Regions from separate parts of the Fundicoccus sp. Sow4_D5 genome, predicted to be linked through region 1. Evidence: riboswitches for the same ligand, from Rfam matches in the RefSeq annotation. Region 1 holds a riboswitch; each other region holds the start of a gene.

Region 1 (2,211 bases):
TCAAATTCCAAAAGTTGGGCTGGGGACTTATCAATTAAAAGGAGTCGATGGCTCAAGGCGAATTGAACAAGCACTGAATGTAGGCTACCGTTTGCTGGATTCAGCCTTTAACTACGAGAATGAAGGGACGGTCGGACGGGCAATTCGCAACAGTGGTGTTCCCCGTGATCAAATCACCTTCACGTCAAAATTAGCAGGGCGCCATCATGATTATCAACTAGCCTTTGAAGCGATTGAAGAATCGGTGATGCGATCTGGCTTGGATTACATTGATTTATATTTGATTCATTGGCCGAACCCAAAGGAGAACAAATATGTGGAAGCTTGGCGAGCCTTAATTGATGCGCAAAGAGCCGGTTTAGTTCGTTCGATTGGAGTATGTAATTTTCTTCCGGAACATATTCAACGTTTGGAAGACGAAACAGGAATTCTGCCGGTCATTAATCAAGTTGAACTGCATCCTTACTTTAATCAGGCAAACCAACTCGAATTTGACCAAGAAAATAAAATCATCACTCAGGCTTGGAGTCCTTTAGGACGCCAGAACGCTTCATTAAATGAAGCAATTATAACTGAAATTTCCAAGCGGCACAATCGTAGTAATGCACAAATTGTCCTAAGATGGTTACTGCAACTAGGTGCCTTACCGATTCCTAAATCAGGACACATCCTTCGCCAAATAGAAAATTTATCACTCTTCGATTTTAACTTGTCGACAGAAGAAGTCGCGTTGATGAGTACGTTAACCCGTGAAGATGGTCGTAATAAAGACCAGAATCCGGCCGTATATCAGGAGTTTTAAGGACTTTAGATGGAAAATTGTCTGTCAATCAGTTACAATGAAATAGTTGTCAATGACCACAACACTACAACACCACAAAATTAAATAACCTTGTTAGGTGAGGCTACTGAACTAGAGATATGCTGCTGCCCAGAAACATCCAAAGATGCCAATGGGTCAACAGGAATTTCCGAATTAAGGAAATTTTTAACGCAGCTGGGAAATCCCTATGCTGTTCAGAGCTAAAACTCGACGAAGAGGTGCAGCGTTTTTTAACGATTATAGTAAATTAATCTATATCAATCAGCATACTCTTTGGGGTGTGCTTTTTTTTGTGTTTAGAAAACTTCCAGGAGGTGAGGAGCATGGACCCAAGTCCCGATTTTCAGAGGTGCAAATTTAGAAATATTACAATAAATAATCAAGAAGCAGGGTGCCCGAGCACTCTATTTTGGAAGGAATGAAACGAATGATGAATTACGAAAAAATTTTTAAAGCAGCTAAGCAAAACGACCGTGAGGGCTTCCGAGCATTATTCTTCGGACTCCACGTGAAAGACCAAATGGATTTATTTCATACCCTATATCCTCAGAATAAACGTAAAATTGAAGACTTTTTAATGCCGGACGAGTTCGCTAAATTATTTGAATGGATGACGCCGAGCGAACAACAAGAGCTACATGAGATTTTCTCAATAGACTATATTGGTCAACTCGTGTCATATATGGAAGTTGATAATGCTGTAAAATTTTTAACCTACTTACCTGATCAAGAAGCCACACAATTGCTCGACTTACTTCCAACAGACAAGCGACACTCAATTGAAGAACTACTGGCTTTTGAACCTGAAACTGCCGGTTCAATCATGAATAAAAGTTACCTGGTTGGGCGTGTCGAAGAAACAATCAAGAATGTCACTGACCGCGTTCGCCGCTTAGTCGAAGAAATTGAAACGGTCTACTATATTTACGTGGTGGATAACTCTGGAAAATTAACGGGAGTTGTTTCCTTACGTGATTTAATTTTGCACGCCGAAGAAACCGTTTTGGGTGAAATAATGAGAACACGACTTGTATCAGTCCGTGCGACCGAAGACCAAGAAATCGCAGCCCTACTCTTACAGGAGTATGATTTAGTTGCGCTACCGGTGACGGATGCTAGCGAGCAAATTCTTGGGATTATTACGGTTGATGATGTAATGGACATTCTTGTCGAAGAAACGACTGAAGATTTTAAAGAATTTTCGGCCATCAGTAAATCGAAGAAACAAGCGACTAACGAAGAATCAACCTGGAGTATCGCTCGTGAACGGCTGCCTTGGATCATTATTCTGATTTTTCTAGGGATGATTAGTGCCGGATTAATTAATTCATTTGAGGAAACATTGAATGAGGTCGTCTTACTGGCAGCCTTTATTCCGATTATTATGG
Region 2 (2,211 bases), on a different contig from region 1:
TAATCATTCCCAAGAAAATCAGAATAATTATCCAAGGTAATCGCGCTCGCGCGATACTCCAGGTCGTTTCTTCAGACGAGACAGGTTGTTTAGATTTACTAATCGCAGCAAATTCATTGAAGTCTTCGGTCGTTTCTTCAACAATAATATCCATCACATCATCGACCGTAATAATCCCCAACATCTTGCCCGCTGTATTTATAACAGGCAGTGCCACCAAGTCATAGTCTTGCAACAATTTGGTTGCTTCTTCTTGGTCTGCGCTTGAATCCACAGACACAAGGCGTGTCATCATCACTTCGCCTAGCGTTTGCTCTTGTGCATGTAAAATTAAATCACGCAAAGAGACCACTCCATTAAGCTTTCCCGCCTGGTCAATGACATAAATATAATACACCATTTCTACTTCTTGAGCGAGTCCTCGTACACGTTCTGCCGTTACCTTAATCGTATCTTCAACTTTGCCTACCAAGAAGCTTTTGTTCATCACTGAACCAGCCGTTTCCGGCTCGAATGCCAATAACTCTTCTATTATATATCGCTTTTCTGCCGGCAATAAATCCAGCAGTATGTTTGAGTCTGAATCTGGCAGATAATTCAAAAGCTTCACCACATTATCGCCTTCCATATGCGACAACAATTGGCTAATATAAGACGCCGTAAAAATTTCATACAACTCGCTCTGCTCGTCCAGCGTCATCCATTCGAATAATTTAGCAAACTCACTCGGCGATAAGAAATTTTCGATTTTACGTTTGTTTTTGGGATACAGCGCATGGAATAAATCCATTTGGTCTTTTACGTGTAACCGGAAGAATAGCTCCCGGAATGTTTGACGCTCGTTATGTTTGGCTGCTTTGAAAATTGCTTCGTAATTCATCATATCAATCAATCCTTCCAGAAGGTGCATCCTGGCACCCTTCTTTTTTACTATTTAATGCTTTAAATAAACACCTTATTGAATCCGGCCTGGGGTCCATACGCCTCACCTCCTAGAATTTTCCAAACAAAAAACACGCCCCGAAGAGCGTGTTTATCTATAGACTGATCCCATAAAAAATCTGCTCCTCTTCGTCGAGTTTTAGCTCTGTATAGCATAGGGAAGCCCCAGCTGCATTAAAAACTTCCTTAATTCGAAAGTTCCTGTTAACCCATTGGCATCTTTGGATGTTTCTGGGCAGCAGCATGTCTCTATACAGTAGCCTCACCTAACAAGGCTATTTAATTATCATACTTAACCATTATACCTAAACCAGCCACTGAAGTCTAATCAACAAGATAACCCTCTTGCCTTCTCAGATAATCACTCAGGGAAAATAAGCATCATCATTACCTAAACTAAACGTAAACAAAGGCCACAAGCCCCACCGCCCAGAGCCAATAGTCTCTAATCGAACGAATGGGCGCACATATAACTAGCAAGACTCTAACCACTAGTTGACCAACGTTATTTTCAACCCACTGTCTCATTCTAGTTTTCAAGCTTTTATAAGTTTCTCTTTTGATTAGGCTACACTAAGTTAGACAGTAAAATTATGGTCTAGTAGAATGAAATAAAAGAACTAATGTGTTTTATATTTGAGTTTTTTCACATCTGTGTATTATAAATAGAATGACTTAGTGTTTTTATTGAATTTAAAGGCCTCAAATAAATTAACCGGTTGTCTTCTCAAATAAATTAATTGACTCGTAATGTCTTCAATCAATGAAGCGTCTAACCATTTATTCTACGACAGCAACTCAGTTAAAAACAACTGCCACCCGCATAATACGAGTCACAGTTCATCTTTTATTAGTCAGCATACAGCCACCTTCTAAGGCTTAACCTTTCGCCGCTCCACTCATCGTCAAGCCCTTGGACATATGATTTTGGGCGAAATAATATAGGATAAAGGTCGGCATCATGTTAATTACCGATTAAGCTGCCAATTGGCCATAAGCGGCATACCCGTATTTGCCAAAGAATTGATATAAAGTAACTGATGCTGGTAATTTACTAGGTGAGGATAATAAAATATAAGGCACAAAGAAATTTCCCCAGCTGCCTATATATGTAACTATTGCTACTGTAAACACGCCAAGTGTCATCAGCGGTAAGATAACCCGTCTGATTCCTTCCAATCTCGAAGCTCCGTCAATCCAGGCGGCTTCCTCCAATTCAGGCGATACGCCATCCATAAAGTTCTTCATCATCCAAATACCAAAAGGTAA
Region 3 (2,211 bases), on a different contig from region 1:
TAGCACATCAATCGCACCAAAGTTTTGGATTGAATTGATATTCTTAATGATAGTACCTTCCTTAGCCATTGCATTAGAACCTTTAATTAGGTTCGTTGTTACAATCATTGGTAGCATTTCCGGTGTTAGACCAACGGCTACAGATAAACCGAATAGTAACGCTTGTAACCAGTCACCTTTCGTTACACCATTAATTAACACAACTAAGGGTGCCATAATCAACATGAAACGAATTAATAAATGCGATGTTTTTTCGATGCCAATTTCAAAACTTGTCTTAGGTGCGTCTGCCGTAACTTCTTTAGCAACTTGACCAAACATTGTACTGTTTCCTGTAGCAATTACCATTCCTTCAGCGCTACCACTGATAACGTTACTCCCCATAAACGCTAAAGTTTCTAAGTTTGTTGGGCTATCGGAAGCTTCTGTGCCTAACTCTGCTTTCTTTTCAACGGGATAACTTTCCCCTGTTAGTGAAGCTTGTGATACGAATAAGTCCTTTGATTGAATGATTCGTAAATCAGCTGGAATCATGTCTCCCGCGGATAACTTGATTAAGTCACCCATGACAATATCTTGTAATGGAATTTCTTGGTACTGACCATCACGCTTTACTGCCGTGGTAACTTTTACCATTTGTTGTAATTCTTCCGCTGCATCATTTGCCTTAACCGATTGGATCAAGCTCATCGTACCGCTAATCACAACTAACACTACAATTAACAATACAGTTACCAAACTTTTATCACCTGCATCTGCTAAGATAAACTCAGTCACAAATGAGATTGCAGCTAATGCTAATAAAATTAAGGTAAATGGTGTGAAATACGCTTTTAGTACTGTTAACCACAATGGTGTTTTCTCACCATACTCAATTTCATTATTACCAAATTCTTTTCTAATTTCTGCTGCTGTTTCTTCGCTGAAACCTTGCATCGTTGTTTTAAATTCTTGCATAATTTCAGCTATGTTCATTTCTGCAAAGCGGTTGTAGTCCACTTTACGGTTATTATTCATTTTTGTCATATTATTTTACCTTCTTTCCCCAGAAGTGATTTAGTAACAACAGTGCAATACCAATAAAAACAACCAACTCAATTATTAGTAATAACATGTGTTTGCCTCCTTCTATGTTTGGGCTTCAGGCAGTTAATTTTCAGGTGGTTACAAACAAATAGATAATAACTTGTTTATATTCTTTTGATTCATTTTCCGCCTAAAGCTGCGATTCTTTCGACTATTATCATCCATTTGTTTTCAACCTCCTTTTAATGCTTGAGCGACTGCTCGTAAGTAACCTAAACGACAACTTAATAGATTGTTTATTAGATCCAACTTTTTACCATATTGTTCCCTCCCATCAAACATTCATAAACTATAAAATAAAAACAAAAAATCCCCCACTAATCGTTAGTGAGGGCTCAAAAGTGCACAAAAAAAGCTTCTGTGATTTCTTCGTGGAGCTTTAGCACGTTACAACGTAAAAAATAAACAGTTGTTTATTTTTAGCTACGTTAAGAAGAGCCTTATATCGACAATTCCTGTTATACCCATTGGTGTCTCTCGACGTTTTTGGGCAGTAGCCTGTGTTTGTAGCGGAGCCTCGCCTAACAAATCATTTAAAATTTTATGTAATTACTTTACAACTCAACAGTATACAGCAGTAAATATTATTGTCAACTCGGAATTTTTTTAAGTAAAGAAGTGTCCTATTTTAAACACGAAGGTATTAGGATTGTTTACGGTTCTTTTCGTTTATAGATCATCATCGAATGACATTCCTGTCTTCTTGACCAAACAGCCACCTAATTTTCCATAGCAGTATAAATACCAATCGCTTTATGTAAAAATTCAGCTGCACCTGGTGTTATCCCATCATAATAAGCCTTAAACCTTTCATCATGCACATACATCAAACTTAAATTATAATGTTTTTCAGGACTATAATGCCCTTCCGGCCACGAAAATAGTAACCATTGTCGATGTAGTTCACAGACTTCTTGAGCTAATTCACTAGCTGGATTACCATCCGATATCGCAATCGCCAACTTCTGATTGATTGATTCACCTAAATGTTGAAACTCCAACCATTGCTCTTCGGTCATGTTCGCCATTTTAGCATTTGAAGCATTAACTGTTTTTTCTCCATATTTTGCTCTAATTTCTTGACCATAGTTCTGTTCATTATCGTCAATGAGTTCTTGTTTAAAA

Evidence for each region. A riboswitch is a leader RNA that binds a small molecule or an ion and turns the genes downstream of it on or off. The one in region 1 is predicted to bind magnesium.
Region 2: it holds a riboswitch for magnesium, as region 1 does, so the genes downstream of both, mgtE (magnesium transporter) here and mgtE (magnesium transporter) in region 1, are expected to answer to the same signal.
Region 3: it holds a riboswitch for magnesium, as region 1 does, so the genes downstream of both, mgtA (magnesium-translocating P-type ATPase) here and mgtE (magnesium transporter) in region 1, are expected to answer to the same signal.

The regions. Positions count from the first base shown of each region.
Region 1 covers NZ_JBQKLF010000004.1:92,758-94,968, reverse strand. Annotated here, with positions in the region: gene ACTQ45_RS06670 (aldo/keto reductase) at 1-802, shown strand, start outside; M-box (ykoK) riboswitch at 885-1,048, shown strand; gene mgtE (magnesium transporter) at 1,251-2,211, shown strand, end outside.
Region 2 covers NZ_JBQKLF010000012.1:49,510-51,720, reverse strand. Annotated here, with positions in the region: gene mgtE (magnesium transporter) at 1-883, opposite strand, end outside; M-box (ykoK) riboswitch at 1,061-1,223, opposite strand; gene ACTQ45_RS11895 (ABC transporter permease subunit) at 1,918-2,211, opposite strand, start outside.
Region 3 covers NZ_JBQKLF010000001.1:454,682-456,892, reverse strand. Annotated here, with positions in the region: gene mgtA (magnesium-translocating P-type ATPase) at 1-1,026, opposite strand, end outside; M-box (ykoK) riboswitch at 1,444-1,622, opposite strand; gene ACTQ45_RS02225 (MerR family transcriptional regulator) at 1,806-2,211, opposite strand, start outside.